4 regions of the Actinoplanes ianthinogenes genome follow, and region 1 is predicted to be linked to each of the others. Evidence: riboswitches for the same ligand, from Rfam matches in the RefSeq annotation. Region 1 holds a riboswitch; each other region holds the start of a gene.
What was found. Region 1 has a riboswitch for cyclic di-AMP ahead of Aiant_RS22995 (coiled-coil domain-containing protein). Riboswitches for the same ligand answer to the same signal wherever they lie in the genome.

Region 1 (4,551 bases):
TGTCGGCCTGCATCCAGGCGGTGATGGCGGCCGAGACCGGTCACCTGGAGCTGGCCCACGACTACCTGGGCGAGGCCGCCCTGATGGACCTGCACGACCTGCACCAGAACGCGCGCGACGGCGTGCACGTGGCGTCGCTGGCCGGCTCGTGGATCGCGCTGGTCGCCGGCCTCGGCGGGATGCGTGACTTCAACGGCCAGCTGTCGTTCGCGCCGCGGCTGCCCAGCCGGATCAACAACCTGGACTTCTCGCTGCTCTGGCGGGGTCTGCGGCTGCGGGTCAACGTCACCGCCGACGAGGTGACCTACTCGCTGCGCAACGGCGGCGGGTCGGCCCGGCTCACGCTGCTGCACCACGGCAAGGAGATCGAGGTCACCCAGGTGCGCCCGGTGACCATGGCGATCCCGTCGGCCGGGCCGGTCGGCCCGTCGCCGTCGCAGCCGGCCGGGCGGGCTCCGGTGCGGCGCGCGACCCCGCACTGACGTCCTGACGCGAAAGCCCCCGTTTCCCGAGGAGGGAAGCGGGGGCTTTTCGGTACGAGAGCCCGATTACAGCAGCGACACGTGCACGTGGTCGGTGTGGTCACTCGGACCGTGATACGCGTGCCAGTTGTTGGTCGCGGGGAACCAGATCTGCTTGTACCAGATCACGTAATAGATCCCGAGCCGGTCGGCGTTGCGCACCAGGAACGCGGTGAGGTCGTTGCCGTACCGCATCATCTTGGCGTTGCCGGTCGCCGAGGAGAACCCGCTCTTCTGCAGGGACCAGTCGCAGGCCCGGCCTTTCGGGTGCTCGAACGGGCCACCGTTGCGGTGGCAGCCGACGAACATGTTGAAGCCGGCCTTCTTCACCTCGTTGTAGAGGTGCAGCGTGCGCTTGGTGATGCAGCCGTCGGTCGTCGGGTCCTTCTGGTTGCAGGACTCCGGCGAGAAGCCGCCGTCGGAGTTGCGCGGCGCCGGAGCGGCCGTCTTCGAGGTCGCGTCGACGAAGCCGGCGGTGATGGTCTTGTTGATGCCGGTGCCGCCGCCGAGCAGCTCGAGCTGGTCCTCGGCCGAGTCGTGCAGTTTCTGCTGGACGCCGAGCTGCTGCTCCTCGTTCTTGACCTCGGCGTCGAGCCGGGTCTTGTCCGCGGTGATGTCCTGGAGCAGGGTGTTCAGCTCGTGCAGTTTCTCGTCGTGCAGCTTGTTGATCTCCTCCAGCGAGACCGCCTTGTCCAGGAAGTCCGTGGAGTCGTTCGCCCGGAGCAGGAAGCTCAGCGAGCTGAGGTTGCCGACCTGGTACTGCTGCTTGGCGATCGCGTTGACCTCGGGAACCAGCTGATCACGCCGGGCCTCCGCGGTCTTGATCTGAGCGGCCAGCTCCTTCTGGGTCTTCTTCGACTTCGCCACCGCGGCTTTCGCGTTGACGTACCGGCGGTTCGTCGCCTCGATCTGGTCGGAGAGGTCGCCGTCGCCGTCGCCTTCATCGGCGGTCGTCGGGTTGCCGCCTGGTGCGGCATGAGCCGGGGTGACCGGTGCCACGAATATGGCGGCAGCCACCAACGGCGCCAGGGCAAGCGTCAGCCACCGGCGGGGACGTGCGGTCATCAACAATCCTTCCTTGTCACCGCCGACCGGGTTAGCTGACGGGTTCGGGACGGAAGCTATCCCTACCGCATATAGCGGATTCACCCCAACTACCTGGTTCCCCGGCTCACCTTTCGGTGATTGGGCGGCGGCCTGCCGGCAACTCGGGGGCGGTGCCGTCCTGGCAGGACCGGCGGCCAGTTTACCTGAGATATCTCGGTACATCAGCGTCCGGAAAACGGCCAAAATTGTTACCGCACAACGACTTTCCGTAATCGCATCACGACTCGTGACCGGGCCGTCGCAATGGGTACGAGAACTGTCGATTCGTCGATCCGCTGGGGTATGGTCGTCGCGGTTCCCGCGCGGGGACCGCCGCCTAATCGCATAACGAGCGAGCCGGGGATCCACCTTTCTTCCGGGGCGAATCCGCATCACGCGGTAGGGACTTCCTTCATCCCGAGCCCGTCAGCTAACCCGGCCGGCGGCCGACGGAAGGAAACAGCCAGTGCAGCATGTGACTGCGCGGCGACGATGGGCGGCCTTTCTAGCGCTCCTGGTCGCCGCATGCGGGATCGCCGGTGTCGCCGGCCCGGCGGCTGCCGCGCCGCGTCCGCTGACCGCGCCGGGCGAGTCCGGCGACGACGGCGAGGGCGGCGCGAAAGCCCTGCTCGACAAGCTCAACGAGGCCTCGAAAGGCTACGTCGACGCCAAGGCCAAGCTCGCGAAATCCAAGCAGCAGCAGACCAGCCTCGCCGCCGAGCTGAAGAAGCTGGACGCGGCCCTCGGCCCCCAGCAGGCCGCGCTCAACAAGTACGCCCAGCAGGCTTACACGATGGGCCGGCTCGGCCCGCTCAGCGCGATGCTCGGCGCCGACTCGTCGGCCGGCTTCCTGGACCGGGCCCAGCTGCTGACCACCGTGGCGGCCCGGCAGAACCAGGCGATCGCCGACCTGAAGAACACCCGCACCGACCGCCAGACGGCCAAGACCGGCATCGACGCGGCCATCGTCGACCAGCAGAAGCAGGTCAACGTGATGGCCAAGCGCAAGGCGCAGGCCGAGCAGGCGCTCAAGGACGCGAACCAGGGCGGGGACTCCGGTGACGCGGGTTCCAGCGGCGGCAGCGCGGACGCCGACAAGCCCTCCGGCGACCTGGACGGCAAGTGCGTGCCGGACCCGACGACGGACGGCTGCATCAGCCCACGCCTGCTGTTCGCGATGAAGCAGGCGCAGAAGGCCGGTTTCACCCGGTACGTCGCCTGCTACCGGCCGCAGAACAGCGGGGAGCATCCGAAGGGACGGGCCTGCGACTTCGCCGCCGACAAGAACGGGTTCGGCGGGGTGGCGACCGGGGCCAGCAAGACCTACGGGACCAACCTGGCGAACTACTTCATCCACAACTCGGACACGCTGGGCGTGCTCTACGTGATCTGGTTCAAGCGGATCTGGCTGCCGAGCAGTGGATGGAAGTCGTACAGCGGGGCGGGCGGCACGCCGTCGACCGACCACACGAACCACGTGCACCTGTCGGTGACGTAAATCTCAAACCCGCTTTTCGGTACGGCCGGCGCGCGCAGGCCGTACCGAAAAAGGGAATTTCAGGCGGGGAGCAGGCGGTGCCCGGCCATCTCGAGCTCGCCCTCGTGCAGGACGGTGACCGGGGTCTTGAGCCCGGACACGGCGTCGTGCAGCACCACCGACGCGCCGTCGATCCGATAGGTGCCGGCCGGCCGCTTCCGGCGGCCGGCCACCTGCCCCGCGTACGTTCCATCGATGCGCAGCTGGAGCCGGACCATGCCGTCCTGGCTGCGCCAGGCGCCGACCACCGCGGCGCCGGTCACCACGGCCGGCCGCTGCGGGGCCAAGCCGAGGCCGGCGTCGGGCGTGCGGCCCATGGCGATGGCCAGCATGGCGGCCGCGTCCAGGACGGTGGTGTCGACGCGAGGGGCGTGCGAGGAATGCATCGGGCCGGCTCCGGAGGGTGGGTGTCGGGAACGACTTCTCCCTTCGGCCTGACACCGGCCCGATGCAGAACTCCGCGGGTTGCGACCCGGTTATTTGGCGGCGCCGCCGGCTTTCAGCGAGCCGAGCACCGACGCGGCCAGTTTCTCCAGGTAGTCGTCGCTCATCGGCTGCCGGGAGACGGCCAGCCGCCAATACAGCGGGCCGAGGATCAGGTCGACGGCCACCTCCGGATCGGTGTCCTCGGGCAGCTCGCCCCGGGCGATGGCCTGGCCGACCAGTTTCTCCCCGACCGACTGCTGGTGGGTGCGCAGCACCCGTTGCAGGGTCTCGGCGATCTGCGGGTTCCGCGCCGCCTCGGCCATCAGGTCGGGGATGATCTGCGAGGCCACCCGGTGCTGCAGCGCCTTGCTGACGATCATCATGAGCAGGTCGAGGTCGCCGGAGAACGAGCCGGTGTCCGGAAGTGGCACCTTGCGACCGGCGACTTCCGTGATGATCTCCAGTACCATCTCCAGCTTGTTGCTCCATCGCCGGTAGATGGCGGTCTTGCCGACGCCGGCACGCCGGGCCACGGCCTCGATCGACAGGCGGCCGTAACCGACCTCTGCCAGCTCACTCATGACCGCGTTACGAATCGCCACGGTGATGTCGTTCCGGAGCACCGCCGCTCCGGCAGGTGCGCGTTTGACTGTCGCCACCCGGTAACTATAGCGCTACGACGTAACGGTTGCGTTCCGCCGTTTGGTCGGCTACCGTTCCTTCAACGTCGATACGAACCCGTTCCATCGGCGTCGGCGGACGCCTGTCATGCTGCTAGCTGTGTTCGAAGGCAAGTCACCGGAGTCCGCTGCTTCGCCCGGGCTGACGAGATCGGAGCACCAGTCCATGCCAGAGACGGCGGTTGCCGATGCCGCTACCGGCGTTTCCCCCAGGGATCTCGCCCGACGGCACGGCCTCACCTCTTCCGGGCGTCGGCTCGGACTCGTGGAGTACTCCCGCAAGCTGTGGGGGTATCGCCAC
Region 2 (4,551 bases), 2.9 Mb from region 1:
CCGCGGGCGACTTATCCAAAATTTCGGATGTAAGCGGCTTTTTCGAGAGATGGACAACGAGCTTGTACCAGGCGATCGCCAGCAACCCGTAGACCAGCGTGAACCCGGCCAGCGAAGCGATGACTTCGGCGCTGGTCAGCCCCGGGGAGATCCCGTCAGCCACCTTGGAGATCCCGAAGGCGAGCCACGGCTGCCGAGCCGTCTCGGTGAAGATCCAGCCGAACGTGTTGGCCGCGGCCGGCAGCAGCGGCGAGAGCAGCAGGATCCGCTTGGCCCAGCCCGGCACTCCCGCGCCCCTCTGCAGGAAGGCGGGGAGGAGCGGCAGCCGCGACTTCTTCCCGGCGGAGGCCCAGAGGTAATACGCCGCCAGGACCATCCCGGCGATGCCGGCGCCCATCATCAGCCGGAACGTCCAGAACGCCACCGGAATCATCGGCACGTAGCTCCCCGGGCCGTACTGCGCCACGTACTGCGCCTGGAGATCGTCGATCCCCTGCACGGTCCCGTCGAAGGATCCGGTGCCCAGAAAGGACAGCAGCCGCGGCACCTCGATGGTCAGGAACGGCTTCTCGTGTCCGAGCTTCCCGAGCGCGAAGACCGAGAACGGCGCCCCGGTGGTCGTCGAGTACAGCGCCTCCGCGGCCGCCATCTTCATCGGCTGCACCGCCGTCATCACCTTGCCGAGGTGGTCGCCGGTCAGCGCGGTGAGCGCGCCGCCGATCAGCGTCAGCCAGGCGCCGAGCCGGGCCAGCGTACGGAAACCGGTGTCGGCCGCAAGCCGCCACACGCCGATGGCGAGCAGCAGGCCTCCGCCCGCCATGGCCGCCCCGGCCATGGTGTGCGGGAACGCCGCGAGCACCACCTCGTTGGTCATCAGCGCGGAGAAGCTCGTCAGGTGGGCGCGCCCGGTGGTGGCGTCCAGCTCGTAGCCGACCGGGTTCTGCATGAACGAGTTGGCCGCCAGGATGATGTAGGCGGAGAGCAGGGTCCCGGCCGCGACCACCACGATCGTCGCGGCGTGCAGCTTGCGGGGGAGCCGCTCCCACCCGAAATACCAGAGCGCCAGGAAGGTCGCCTCCAGGAAGAACGCGAGCATCCCCTCGATCGCGAGGGTCGGCCCGAACACGTCGCCGTAGAACTTGGCGAACGCGCTCCAGCCGAGCCCGAACTGGAACTCCTGGACGAGCCCGGTGACGACGCCGACCGCGAACGTGACGATCAGCAGCTTGCCGACGAATTTCGTCAGCTCCTGATACTTGCGATTCTCCGTCCGCAACCAGGTCAGATGCAGTCCCGCCGCAGTCGCCGACAGGCTGATCGACAGCGGCACGAACAGGTAGTGATAGATCGTCACGACGGCGAATTGCAGCCGGGTCAGGTCGAGCACGTCCATCGGGAAGCCCCCTCTACGACTCTTCGTAGTAGATACTACGAGACGTAGTACTACCGGCTCTAGTAGGATGGGTCACATGGCACTAGGCGATCTCGAACGCGAGGTCATGACGCAGCTCTGGGATGCTCCGGAGGCGCTGACCGTCCGGCAGGTGCACGAAAGAATCAGCCAAAACCGCGACTTGGCATATACGACCGTCATGACGGTCCTGGACCGTCTCGCGAAAAAAGAGCTCGTTGTCCAAATAAAAGCGGACAAAGCTTATAAGTACGCCGCCGCGCAGACTCGCGAGGAGATGACGGCGGCGCTCATGATGGACGCCCTGAGCGCCTCCCCCGATCAGGACGCCGCGCTGGCATACTTCCTCGGTCAGCTGCCCCCCGGCGCGATCCAAGCCGCCCTGGACGCCACACCGAAAGAGACGTGACCGCACTCATCCTCGGAGCCCTCGGGCTGACGCTCTCGCTGGTCGTCCCGGGCATCCTGGCCGGCGCCCGCTGGCCCGACCGCGCGCCGGTCGCCGCCGTCCTGCTCTGGCAGGCCCTCACCCTGACCGCGGTGCTCTGCGCCCTCGGGGTGGTGCTGGCCGCCCCGGAGGAGCTGACCCGGGCGGCCGGCGCCGACCACCCGTGGACCGTCGCGGCGCTGATCTTCTCCCTCGCGGTGGCGGCCACCATCGTGATCCGGCTGCTGATCTCGCTGATCAAGGTCTCGGCGCGGGCACGCGCCCGGCGCGAGCGGCACCGGATGCTCGCCGATCTGCTCGACCGCGCCGAACGGCACCGGGAGCTGGGCGGCGCCGAGGTGCGGGTGCTCGACGGGGCGCTGCCGCTGGCGTACTGCGTGCCCGGCCGGGAGCCGCGGGTGGTGCTCAGCGACGCGGTGCTGCGGATTCTGGACCGGTCGCAGGTGGACGCCGTGCTGGCACACGAGCAGGCGCACCTGCGGCACCGGCACGAGCTGGTGATGGAGTCGTTCACCGCGTTCTATCAGGCGGTGCCGCGACCGCTGCGCTCCCGGGCGCCGCTCGACGCGGTGCACCTGCTGCTCGAGATGGTGTCCGACGACGCCGCCCGGCGCCGGGTCGGTGCGGCCCCACTGCGCGCCGCGCTGGCCCGGTTGTCCGACGCCGTACCCCTCGCGGAGGAGGCCCCGGCCGACCCGGCGGGTGAATCCCGCTCCCGCAGGCTCGACCGGCTGACCGGTCCGGCGCCCACCTCGAGGACGCTCTCGGTGCTCGCCGGGGTCGCCGCCGCCGGTCTCCTGGTGTTACCTACCGTGATCCTGGTGGTGCCCTGGCTTGGGCAGGCCCTGGACGCGTGGCCATTTCGCTCACTCTGAGTATTGGAAGGTGTGCGGGCGGTTTCGCCGCGCGGGCAAGCTTCATTTGCCTGCATGATCCGAGTACGGTGGTCCCCGGTTCGGCAGCCCCCCATCGTCCATCCGGCCGATCTGACGAGCCACCGCCTAATCGCCGGAGACGGCGAGCCGGGGACCCAGGTGTGTGGGGTGAAGCCATCGCAACGGTGGCCGGGCGTGCTTCCCGCCCGAACCCGTCAGCTAACCCGGTCGGCGGCCGAGTGGAAGAAAGGACAACGCACCTACGTGAAGCGCGTACTAGGCGGCCTGCTCGCCGCGGTTGCCGCCGCCGGACTCGTTCTCACCGGACCCGTCGTTGCCCACGCCACGCCCTCGCCGTCCAGCGTCGAGGACCAGATCGACAAGCAGTGGAACGAACTCGAGCCGGTGATCGAGGACTACAACGACACCCACGGGAAGCTGCTCAAGCTGCAGAAGCAGCAGAAGCAGCTGAACAAGACGCTCGCCCCGCTGCAGAAACAGGTCGACGTGGCGCTGGCGGAGGTGCGCGGGCTCGCGTCCGACGCCTACATGCAGGGTCCGCCGAGCGCCATGGGCGCGATCCTGGGCGGTTCGCCGAACGATCTGACCGAGAAGCTCTCGCTTCTCGAGCAGCTGGCCGCCAACCGCCGGGAGTCGATCAGCAGCGTCGTGACGCTGCGCGACAAGTACGCCGCTGACAAGGAGAAACTGGACGCCCTGGCGACCGAGATCGCCACTCGGGACACCGACCTCAAGACCAAGAAGTCGGCGATCGAGAAGGAGATCACCTCCCTCCAGAAGCTGCGGCTCAAGGCGTACGGCGACACCGACGACGGTCCGTACAAGACCGGCCCGTGCCCGGTCGACTACACCAACGACATGGGTGGCCGGGCCGCGCAGCGGGCCTGCGACCTGATCGGCAAGCCCTACGTCTTCGGTTCCGAGGGCCCGAACAGCTACGACTGCTCGGGTCTGACGAAAGCGGCGTGGGCGGCCGTCGGCGTGCATCTCGAGCACTACACGAAGGATCAGTGGGGTTCCGGGAAGTCGGTGAGCCGGAGCGAGTTGAAGCCGGGTGACCTGGTCTTCTACTACTCCGACGTGCACCACGTGGCCATCTACATCGGTGGCGGCATGGTGGTGCACGCGCCGCACACGGGCGACCACGTGCGGATGGCGACGATCGATCGCGGGCCGATCGCCGGCTATCGCCGGCCCGCGGGCTGACCCTCCGGTCCAGGTATCCGAACCGCTCCCGGCCCGCGCCGGGAGCGGTTCGCTTTTCAGACCCTTTGCGTACGGCGGGAAGCGCCGGTCAGCACCTTTCGCAACAGCGCCGCCAGTTGCTCGCGCTCTCCCGCGCTCAGGGGCGCCAGTAACTCGTCCTGGATCGCCGCCGCCCGCTCCGCGAGGTCCCGCGACCGCTCCTGACCGGTCTCGGTCACCGTGATGACGTTGCGCCGCCGGTCGCCGGGGTCGGGGGAGCGGGCCACATATCCGTCCTCCTCCAGCTCGTTGAGCGCGCCGACCAGGTCGCTGAGGTGGATGCCGGTGCGCCGCCCGAGCGCCGCCTGGCTGGCCGGCCCGTCCGCGATCAGCGACTCCAGCAGCCGGTAGTGATAACCCCGCGCGCCCACCTCGGCGAACCCGTCGCCGACCAGCCGGTGTGCGTGCGCGGCGGCCTGGGTGAGCAGCCAGCTCGGCAGTTGATCCATGTGTCCAGCATAACATTGGACGAACTAACGTTAGTTTGTCTAACGTTAGCCGCATGAACGAATTCCGCGTCCACCTCCCGCAGTCCGAGCTCGACGACCTGA
Region 3 (4,551 bases), 200 kb from region 1:
CTCCTCGGAGAAGGACGCGACGGCCAAGGCCGCGGCGGTGGACGCGCTGCTCGACCCGTTCTTCGGGTGGCACGCGACCGTCTCCGGCGTCGACAAGGGCACGCTGAAGGTCTCCTACTGGGCGACCGACAAGGCGGGTAACCAGTCGTACGTTGCGACGCACACCCAGCGGATCACCAAGTAACACCAGCGTTGTCCGGGCCCCCGTCGCGTCGCGGCGGGGGCCCTCCTAACGGAACGCCGCGTCGCACTGCTCGAGGAACGCCGCCAGAGCCGGACTGGTCCGGTCCTGCCAGATCAGCGCGAGCAGCGCCGGGATCTCGATCCCGTCGATCGGGACGCTGACCAGGTCGGGATGCGCGGCGGCCATCGACTCGCTGAGCACCGCGACCCCCAGACCGCGCCGCGCCAGGCCGGCCACCGTGTCCGGCGAGGTGGCGACGAGCGCGACCTCCGGTCGCAGCCCGGTCTTCCCGGCGAAGGCACGATCGAGCACGTCGCGGATCCCTGTCCCGACGGGCAGGCAGATCTTTTCGTACGCGGTGAGCGCGGTGATCGTGACGCTGCCCCGGGCAGCGAGCTCACTGTCCGGCGCGGCCAGAGCCACCAGCCGCTCGCTCACGATGATCCGCGACTTCAGACTCTCCGGCGGCTCGCCGGCCAGCCCCGCCAGGGCGACGTCGAGGCTGCCCGCGCGCACCCCGGCGACCAGGTGATCCGAGTTCGCCTCGGCCAGCTCCAGCTCGATGCCCGGATGCTCCCGGTGGAACGCGGCGAGCGCGTCGAACAGCGGCGCGACCTCGCACCCGGTCACCATCCCGATGGTCAGCCGGCCCCGGATCAGCCCCTTGACGTCGTCGATCGCGTCCCGCAGGTCGAGGGTCGAATCGAGCGCGGCCCGGGCGTGCTTGAGCGCCGCGGAGCCGGCCTCGGTGAGCCGCGCGACCCGGCTGCCGCGGTCGAACAGCTCCGCGCCCAGCTCCTGCTCCAGCGCCTTGATCTGGGCGCTCACGCCGGACTGGGTGATGTGCACGCGCGCCGCGGCCCGGGTGAAGCTGCCGGTCTCGGCGACCGCGACGAAGTATTCCAGCTGCCGCAGATCCATGAGTGGCGATTGTAGTTGGTATGAAAACCATTCGTTGGACTTGTGGAGCCGCGCGCGGCAGGGTGGAGTCATGAGCGACCGCGAGAAAGCAGACCGTGAGAAAGCAATGCATCCCGAGGACCTGACCCGTTTGTTCGTCGAGCGGGCGAATGCGAAAGACGCCGAAGGCCTGGCGCTGCTCTATGAGGAGGATGCCGTGATGGCCTATCCACCCGGCAGCGAGACGGTCGGCCGCGCCGCGATCCAGAAGCTCTGGGCCGACCTGCTGCCGAAAATGCCGGCGTTCGAGCCCGAGGCGCCGCTGCCCACGCTGATCAGCGGCGACCTGGCCCTCACCTCGACCCCGCCGAGAGACGGGGCCGGGGCGCGGGCACAGGTCGTCCGCCGCCAGCCCGACGGCTCGTGGCTCCGGGTGCTCGACCACCCGGAGCTGGGCCGATCCTGATCTCAGAAGGCCAGGCGCTGACCCACCCGCAGCCGGTTCGGGCTGCTCAGCCGGCTCGCGTTGGCGCGATACAACGCCTTCCACCCGCCCTTGACGTGGTAACGCGCGGCGATGCCGGAAAGGGTGTCGCCGCGCCTCACCACGTATGTGCGGGTGGCCTTGAGCGGTGTCGTGTACGACGCGAGGCGGTACGGGCTCACCGACGTGCTCTTGCGGGCCTTGGTGAGGCCACGCCGCCCGCAGGTGGGCCAGGCGCCGATGCCCTGGTTGCGGAGTACCCGTTCGGCGACCAGGATCTGCTCGCTCTTGGACGCGAGGTTGGCGGTGGAGCCGTACTGCGCGCCACCGTGCGCGCGCCAGGTGCTGCGGCTGAACTGCAAACCGCCGTAATAGCCGTTCCCGGTGTTGATGCGCCAGTTTCCACCGGATTCGCACTGGGCTACAGCGTCCCAGTTCACGTTCGGGGTGGCGCTGGCCGGGGAAGCCTCGACGGCCAGCAGACCGACGGCGCCGGCCAGGCCGGCCACGGCGAGGCCGAGAGTGCGCTTGAGCGCACGCGGATACTGGGCTCGCCGGGAGAGGACACGACGAACCCGCTTGTTCAGGTGAAGCATGAAGTTTTCCTCCACGCCTGCGAGGTGAGCTGTCGGGTTCGGGCCGAGGAGCCCGGCCGCGTCAGGTGCGGCTTCACCCCGAGGCGCACTCCGGAGAGCGCGCCGAGGAACTGTGGGTCCCCCGCTCCATGCCTGTGGGTTGTTGACCGTGACCAGCAGGCAGGACTCGGCGTTCCGGCCACGGTGTCCGCGATGGCGGACTGTCGACGGTAGCCACCGCCTCACGGAACTGACCAAGTCCGGAAGCGGGGCCGGTGACTTTGTTCTCACAAATTAGCCGCTTTGATCTTCCTTTGTGTGAATAACTCCCCGAGTTCTCAGGCCGCGTCGGGATTTGCCACCACGGTGGTCCGTCTTTTGAGGGAAATCGGGCGGCGACAGGATTGGCGGGGTCCGGAGTGGGTAAAGCTTCACTGCTTTTTAGAGTTTCGACCTGCTTTGTGGAGATTCGGCAAGCGGAGCCGGCGTTGTGGCTGCATGCCGCGATGTTTGTTACCGACGGGTTGCCTACGAGCCCGGCATAGGGTGCACAATCTCCGACCATGAGCGATCTCTCCCGAGACTTCGACGTCGTCGTCTACGGCGCGTCCGGCTTCGTCGGCGCCCTGGTGGCGAAACACCTCGCCGGATACGCGCCGGCCGGCACCCGCATCGCCCTGGCCGGCCGCTCCGCGGCGAAACTGGCCGACGTCAAGTCCCGGTTGAACGTCGACTGGCCGGTCCTGATCGCCGATGCCGCGGACACCGAGGCGCTGACCAGCCTGGCCGCTCGTGCCCGCGTGGTCATCACCACGGTGGGTCCCTATGCGAAATACGGACGCCCGCTTGCGCACGCCTGCGCCGCGGCCGGCACCGACTACGTGGATCTGACCGGTGAGGTGCTGTTCGCCCGGGACAGCATCGACGAGAACCACGAGCTCGCCCGGAGCACCGGTGCGCGGATCGTCCACTCCTGCGGCTTCGACTCCATCCCGTCCGACATCGGGGTGCACGTCCTGCACCAGCAGGTCGAACAGGACGCAGCGGGCGAACTCACCGAGACGACGCTGGTGGTGACCAGCATGCGCGGCGGGGTGAGCGGCGGGACGATCGACTCGATGCGGAACCAGGTGGACGTACTGAAAAAGGATCCGTCGCTGCGCAAGGTGGCGGGCAGCCCGTACTCGCTGAGCCCGGACCGGCACGCCGAGCCGAAACTCGGCCGGCAGAGCGACCTGGACACCTTCCCCGCCTCCGAAGTGGATCCGAAGCTGCGCGGGCGGCTCGCCCCGTTCGTGATGGCGTCCTACAACACCCGGGTGGTGCGGCGCAGCAACGCGCTGCGCGGCTGGGCCTACGGTCGCGGCTTCAAGTATCGCGAGGCGATGAGCGTCGGCGCGTCGCCGCTCTCCCCGGTCCTGGCGATCGGCACCAAGCTGGGCCTGGGCGCGCTGATCGCCGGCCTCGCGGTGCCGCCCACCCGCTTCCTGCTGGACCGGCTGCTGCCCAAGCCCGGCGACGGCCCGAGCGAGAAGACGCAGCAGACCGGCCACTTCACCATGGACATCTTCACCACGACGACCACCGGGGCCCGGTACACGTCCCGGGTCCGTGCCAAGGGCGACCCGGGTTACGCGGCGACCGCGGTGATGCTCGGGGAGTCGGCGCTGGCGCTGGCCCTGGACCGGGACGCGCTGCCGGCCTCGGAGGGTGGCGTCCTCACCCCGGCCACCGGCATCGGCGACGCGCTGGTGAGCAGGCTCCGGACCGCCGGCTTCGAGATCACCGCCCGCAAGCTGTAGGCGATCACACCCGGGCGATCAGCTCGAAGACGTGCCAGTGCTTGGGGCCACCGAACGCGGGACCCACCTCGTCCTCCTCGTGCCAGTGCTCGACGGTGAGGCCGGTGGCCAGGGCGGTGGCTTCGGCGGCGGTCAGGAAGGTCATGCCCGGGGTGCCGGCCCAGGCGTCGTGCACCCCGAACAGGTCCACGGCGACCAGGCCGCCGGGGCGCAACGCGGCCCGGATCAGCGTCCACAAGCGATCGAATGACGCGCGCGACTGATAGGGCAGCGCGTATCCGGCGTAGACCAGGTCGGCCGGTGGCAGCTCGGTGATCTGCTCGAAGCCGAGCAGGTGGGCGGTCAGCGCCGGGTGGGTGCGGTCGGTGGCCGAGAGCATGGTGGGTTCGCTGTCGTAGGCGTGCACCCGCCAGCCGCCGTCCAGCAGGGCACGGGTCTCGCGGCCGGCGCCGCAGCCGAGGTCGACGGCGGTGCGACCGGTCTCCCGGCCGGCCAGGTCCAGCGCGCGGCGGAGGGTCTCCCGGGGCTCCCGGTCGCCCTGCCCGGCGTTGTAGCGGGCCCAGTGCCCCTCGGCGTGCACCGGTGGGGTGCCGGGTGTGCCGGAGG
Region 4 (4,551 bases), 1.5 Mb from region 1:
CCCCAACGGCTCGTCGGTTCAGGACACGGTCGTGCAGTTTGTTCCGCGCTCGTCTTCGTCGTCGTGGTGCCGAGGCACTCAGGCCGGGGCCGTGGCGGCGAACCGCTCGCCCCTCAGCCGCTCCGGCCAGGTGTCGTCAAGGGGCGCAAGCCTATCCGCGCCGGTCGCCCAACGCAGTAGCAGATCGGCTATCGCTGGGTTGCGAGCGAGCGCCGGCCCGTGCGAGTACGTCCCGATGATCTTGCCGGCCCAGGCGCCCTCGGTGTGCCCGTCGTTGCCGATGCCACCGGTCACCCGGGCCAGCGGCGCGGCGTGCTGGCCCAGGTGAGTGCGGCCGCCATGGTTCTCAAAACCGGTCAGCGGGGGAAGCCCGAGCCGCGGGTCGATGTCCCCGCGGAGCTCGCCGACCGCCCGGGTCTCACCCCGGTCCGAGGTGATGTCGAGCAGACCGAGCCCGGCACATTTCGTCCCCTTGGCGAAGAACGAATGACCGAACAGTTGGTAACCCGCGCAGATGGCCAGGACCGAGGCGCCCTGGTTCACCGCGCGGTGCAGGCCGCCGTCGGTGATCAGCCGCTGCGAGGCGAGCGACTGCGGGCCGTCCTCGCCGCCGCCGATCAGGTAGATGTCGGCGGTGGTGGGCATCTGCATGTCGGAGCGGACCTCGTAGGTCTCCACCGGGATGCCGCGGGCGGCCGCCCGGTGCGCCAGGATCAGCAGGTTGCCCCGGTCGCCGTAGGTGGAGAGCAGATCCGGGTAGATCCAGACGATCCGCAAGGTGCTGTCGTTCATGCCTTGACCTCGGTCTTGGTGTTAATTGACACGGTCGAGCACCGCGCGGATGTCCTGGAACGCCGTGTAGTTGGCGATCACCTCGAGGCGGCCGGGCGGGACCGCGGCCAGCGCCTCGTCGAAGGTGTTTACGTGCTGGAACGGCACCCGGTTCACTTCCAGCCGGACGGCCAGGTCGAACGCCCGGTCGCCGGTGATCAGCACGCGCCGGTCGCGCAGCGGGGCGAAGTCGACGTCCCACAGCCACGAGGTGTCCAGCCCGTCGGGGTCCCGCGCGTTGATCGAGAGCAGCGTCGGCGCCTGGTCGGCCATGTCGAACGCCTCCAGCCAGCTCGCCGGGTTCTTGGCGAGCAGCAGCCGGATGTTGCGGCCGTCCCGGTCGACCTGCGCGTACCGCCCCGCGATGGAGGTCACCCGGGAGAGTCGCGGGAGGGCCTCGATCGGGCGGACCCCGAACTCACCGGCGACCGCGAGGGCGGTGGCCGCGTTACCCAGGTTGACCTTGCCGGGGAGCTGGAGCTTGACCAGGTGCCAGTCGCCGCGCGGGTCGATGACGCCGTCCTCCTCGACCACCCACTGCGGGGTCGGCCGGCGCAGCGGGCAGCCGGTGCACCACCAGTCACCGTTCGCCCGCTCGATCGGGTGGCCGCTCTCCGGGCAGACGAACGAGTCGTCGTGCCAGCGCTGACCGGCGCTGAACCACGTGGTCTGCGGGCTGCTGACGGCTGCCCAGACCACCATCGGGTCGTCCGCGTTGGCCACCACCCGGATCTCGGGGTGGCCGGCCAGCGCGGTCTTCCACAGCTGCGCCATCATCGCCACCTCCTTCGCCCGGTCGAGCTGGTCGCGGGAGAGGTTGAGCAGGGCCACCACCTTGGGCCGGGTGGAGTCGATCACCTGGGCCAGGTAGTGCTCGTCGACCTCCAGCACGGCGAACGGGGTGTGTCCCTCTTTCGCCAGGGCCGAGGTGTGGCCGGTGGGCATGTTCGCCCCGTAGCCGTTGGTGGCGACCCGGCCGAGCACGCCGACCGCGGCCGCGGTGAGCCGGGTGGTGGTGGTCTTGCCGTTGGTGCCGGACACCAGGGCGACGGCGCGCCCGGACGACAGGTGGGCCAGCAGGTCCGGATCGATCTTGAGGCCGATCCAGCCGCCGATCACCGAACCGTCGCCGCGTCCCGCGGCCCTGGAGAGCGCGGCCGCGGTCTTCGACGCGGTGGTCGCGACTATGGCCCGCAGGGGCATCTTCCCGTCCGTCACGCCAGCGAGGGTACCGGACCCCGGGGTTACGTCGCGTTGCCGGAAGGCACCCACCACCGTTGCTGTGGCCCTCCTCCCATCGGATTACCACGTTTGCGCCGGTGCCCTGACGTTTCGGGGTTCCTAATGGGTTACCACCCGAGAAATTGTGTGTTCTGGTTCACTTCCCTATTTCGACGGAATGTAGTCGGATGAATGCAATCGGTGATGACATTTGTCTTGCGGAGCGAACAAATGGGACAGCGTCCGTCATGCCAAACACGGTGTGTGACTGAATCGCACCTGACGATCATGGGCGAATTCAGGTACCAAAGATTCGCCGGCAGCAACCGCTCGCCGGTCGCGACGATCCGGTTCACGCCGAGCCCTGCCCCGGGCCGGTCGACGCGAACGCCCAAGCACCAGAACAGCTGACAAGGCATCAGGGGGCAGGGACGGGGGACCCATTTACCGGTCCGCGCCGGCGCCGCACGCCCCACGGCGGCGCCATCGGTCGGACCTTGGGGTGAAGCCACCACGGTGGCCGGGCAAGCCTTCCCGCCCGAACCCGACAGCTAACCTCGCAGGCGTGCCGGAGGGATCTCTCAACCGTGCACGAACACAGTTCGAGCCGGGGCCGCCGCATGTCCGGCGCCGGTACCGTCGCACTGTCCCTGGGCCTCTGCCTCTGCGCCGGCCAGCTCATCGGAGCTTCCCCCGCGGTCGCGTCCACCACGCAGGCCGCGAGCACGACCGCCGGCACGGCGGCCGCTGCGGCGAAGGTCACGCCCAAGTTGACCGCCTCGGTCAACACCCGGAGCCTCGCCTGGGGCTCCACTCTCAAGGTCACCGCCAAGGTCATCGACCCGCGCACCGGCAAGGTCGCCAAGGGCACGGTCCGGCTTCAGGCCTGGCGGACCAACAAGTGGGTCACCTGGGACACCGAGACCGTGAAGAGCGGTGCGGTCACCCTGGCGGCCCGTCCGACCTCCAAGGGCGTCGGTTCCGGCGTCTACGTCCGCACGCTCTTCACCGGCAGCGGCTACAACCAGGCCGCCTCCACCAAGGTCAAGATCTCGGTCAAGTCGAGCGGCGCCAAGATCCTCGCCGAGGCGAAGAAGCACAAGGGCGCGCTCTACCTGTTCGGCGCCGCCGGGCCCAAGCGGTTCGACTGCTCCGGGTTCACCAAGTACGTGTACAAGAAGGCGGCCGGCAAGAACCTGCCGCACAAGGCGAACTCGCAGCAGAAGTACGGCAAGGCGGTCAGCAAGTCGCACAAGCGGGTCGGCGACCTGATCGTCTTCCGCTCCGGGTCGTACGGCTACCACGCGGGCATCTACGCGGGCGGCGGCTACATGTACGACTCGCCGCACACCGGCGCGCGTGTCGGGAAGCACAAGATCTACGGCAGTAACTACGTCGTGCGGCGTCTCGTCGCCTGATGCCGGGCGCCGGCGCCTCCGTGAGTCGCCAGCGCCCTAGTAAGTAAGGAAACACCGCCAGTGGGGCGCGACCCGGTTCGGGTCGCGCCCCACTGGCGTTCCCGGTGCGGCACGGGCGGCCGGTCGCGGTCCGCGCCCCGCCTTCTGATCGCTGACCGGTTTCCGGTACGACCGCAGCGCCACGGCCCGGGCCGGCTCTCCACCCCTCACCGGCGGGATCCGTCCACATGGGCGCCGCCGGACCCTCCACTTTCGGCGCGGGCGACCCTCCACAAGTCCCGGCGGGAGCCTCCACTCTCCTCCACCGGGGTCCTCCACTCTCCTCCACCGGGGTCCTCCACTTCTCTCCCCGCCGCACTCCACAACCCTCCCCAAGCGGCTGAACAGTGCTTTTCGGGCGGAGTTATCGACCCTCCTGCGCCGGATGTCGGAAACCGGACCTGGTGGATCATGGTCTCGCCCTCCACTCCGCGCCACCGCCTGTGAACTGGGATTACGTCCGCGAAAACGGCTCGTGAGCGATCGCTTTCGGGTTGCAGGTGGAGGGAAGTGGAGTAGAGTGGGGCGCAGTGGCAGGACTGAGCGGACGACACCGAGAGCCTGCCGGCCCGAGTTGACAGACGGTCCACTCCCTCCGCGAAGGAGCGGCCGTCCCGGCAAAGGGGTGGGGGCCGATGTTTCTCGGCACGCACACCCCTCGGCTGGACGAGAAGGGCCGGCTGATCCTCCCGGCGAAGTTCCGAGATGAGCTGGCGGGAGGTGTCGTGATCACGAAGGGGCAGGAGCGCTGTCTTTACGTGTTCCCGATGCCGGAGTTCCAGCGCATCGCGGGCCAGCTGCGCGAGGCGCCGGTGACCAACAAGGCCGCCCGGGCTTACAGCCGGGTGTTCTTCGCCAGCGCCCACGACGAGGTGCCTGACAAACAGGGCCGGGTCACCATCCCCGCACACCTGCGGGAGTACGCGAGTCTCGGCCGGGATCTCGTGGTGATCGGGGCCAGCACCCGGGTCGAGATCTGGGACAAGCAGTCCTGGGACGACTACCTCTCGGCGAGCGAGGAAGAGTTCGCCGACATCGAGGA

Region 2: another riboswitch for cyclic di-AMP. It lies ahead of Aiant_RS35890 (C40 family peptidase); the one in region 1 lies ahead of Aiant_RS22995 (coiled-coil domain-containing protein).
Region 3: another riboswitch for cyclic di-AMP. It lies ahead of Aiant_RS23910 (LysM peptidoglycan-binding domain-containing protein); the one in region 1 lies ahead of Aiant_RS22995 (coiled-coil domain-containing protein).
Region 4: another riboswitch for cyclic di-AMP. It lies ahead of Aiant_RS30155 (C40 family peptidase); the one in region 1 lies ahead of Aiant_RS22995 (coiled-coil domain-containing protein).

What each region holds. Positions count from the first base shown of each region.
Region 1 covers NZ_AP023356.1:5,097,798-5,102,348, forward strand. The annotation lists gene Aiant_RS22985 (glycoside hydrolase family 65 protein) at 1-482, shown strand, start outside; gene Aiant_RS22990 (coiled-coil domain-containing protein) at 549-1,586, opposite strand; cyclic di-AMP (ydaO/yuaA leader) riboswitch at 1,592-1,723, opposite strand; cyclic di-AMP (ydaO/yuaA leader) riboswitch at 1,932-2,068, shown strand; gene Aiant_RS22995 (coiled-coil domain-containing protein) at 2,074-3,105, shown strand; gene Aiant_RS23000 (hypothetical protein) at 3,165-3,530, opposite strand; gene Aiant_RS23005 (TetR/AcrR family transcriptional regulator) at 3,621-4,229, opposite strand; gene Aiant_RS23010 (ABC transporter permease) at 4,417-4,551, shown strand, end outside.
Region 2 covers NZ_AP023356.1:7,967,322-7,971,872, forward strand. The annotation lists gene Aiant_RS35875 (cytochrome ubiquinol oxidase subunit I) at 1-1,393, opposite strand, end outside; gene Aiant_RS35880 (BlaI/MecI/CopY family transcriptional regulator) at 1,470-1,820, shown strand; gene Aiant_RS35885 (M56 family metallopeptidase) at 1,817-2,734, shown strand; cyclic di-AMP (ydaO/yuaA leader) riboswitch at 2,848-2,983, shown strand; gene Aiant_RS35890 (C40 family peptidase) at 2,999-3,961, shown strand; gene Aiant_RS35895 (MarR family winged helix-turn-helix transcriptional regulator) at 4,018-4,449, opposite strand; gene Aiant_RS35900 (epoxide hydrolase family protein) at 4,503-4,551, shown strand, end outside.
Region 3 covers NZ_AP023356.1:5,294,476-5,299,026, forward strand. The annotation lists gene Aiant_RS23895 (ExeM/NucH family extracellular endonuclease) at 1-184, shown strand, start outside; gene Aiant_RS23900 (LysR family transcriptional regulator) at 230-1,105, opposite strand; gene Aiant_RS23905 (YybH family protein) at 1,212-1,550, shown strand; gene Aiant_RS23910 (LysM peptidoglycan-binding domain-containing protein) at 1,553-2,164, opposite strand; cyclic di-AMP (ydaO/yuaA leader) riboswitch at 2,164-2,338, opposite strand; gene Aiant_RS23915 (saccharopine dehydrogenase family protein) at 2,707-3,945, shown strand; gene Aiant_RS23920 (class I SAM-dependent methyltransferase) at 3,950-4,551, opposite strand, start outside.
Region 4 covers NZ_AP023356.1:6,614,967-6,619,517, forward strand. The annotation lists gene Aiant_RS30145 (type 1 glutamine amidotransferase) at 79-792, opposite strand; gene Aiant_RS30150 (Mur ligase family protein) at 814-2,034, opposite strand; cyclic di-AMP (ydaO/yuaA leader) riboswitch at 2,504-2,633, shown strand; gene Aiant_RS30155 (C40 family peptidase) at 2,640-3,470, shown strand; gene mraZ (division/cell wall cluster transcriptional repressor MraZ) at 4,145-4,551, shown strand, end outside.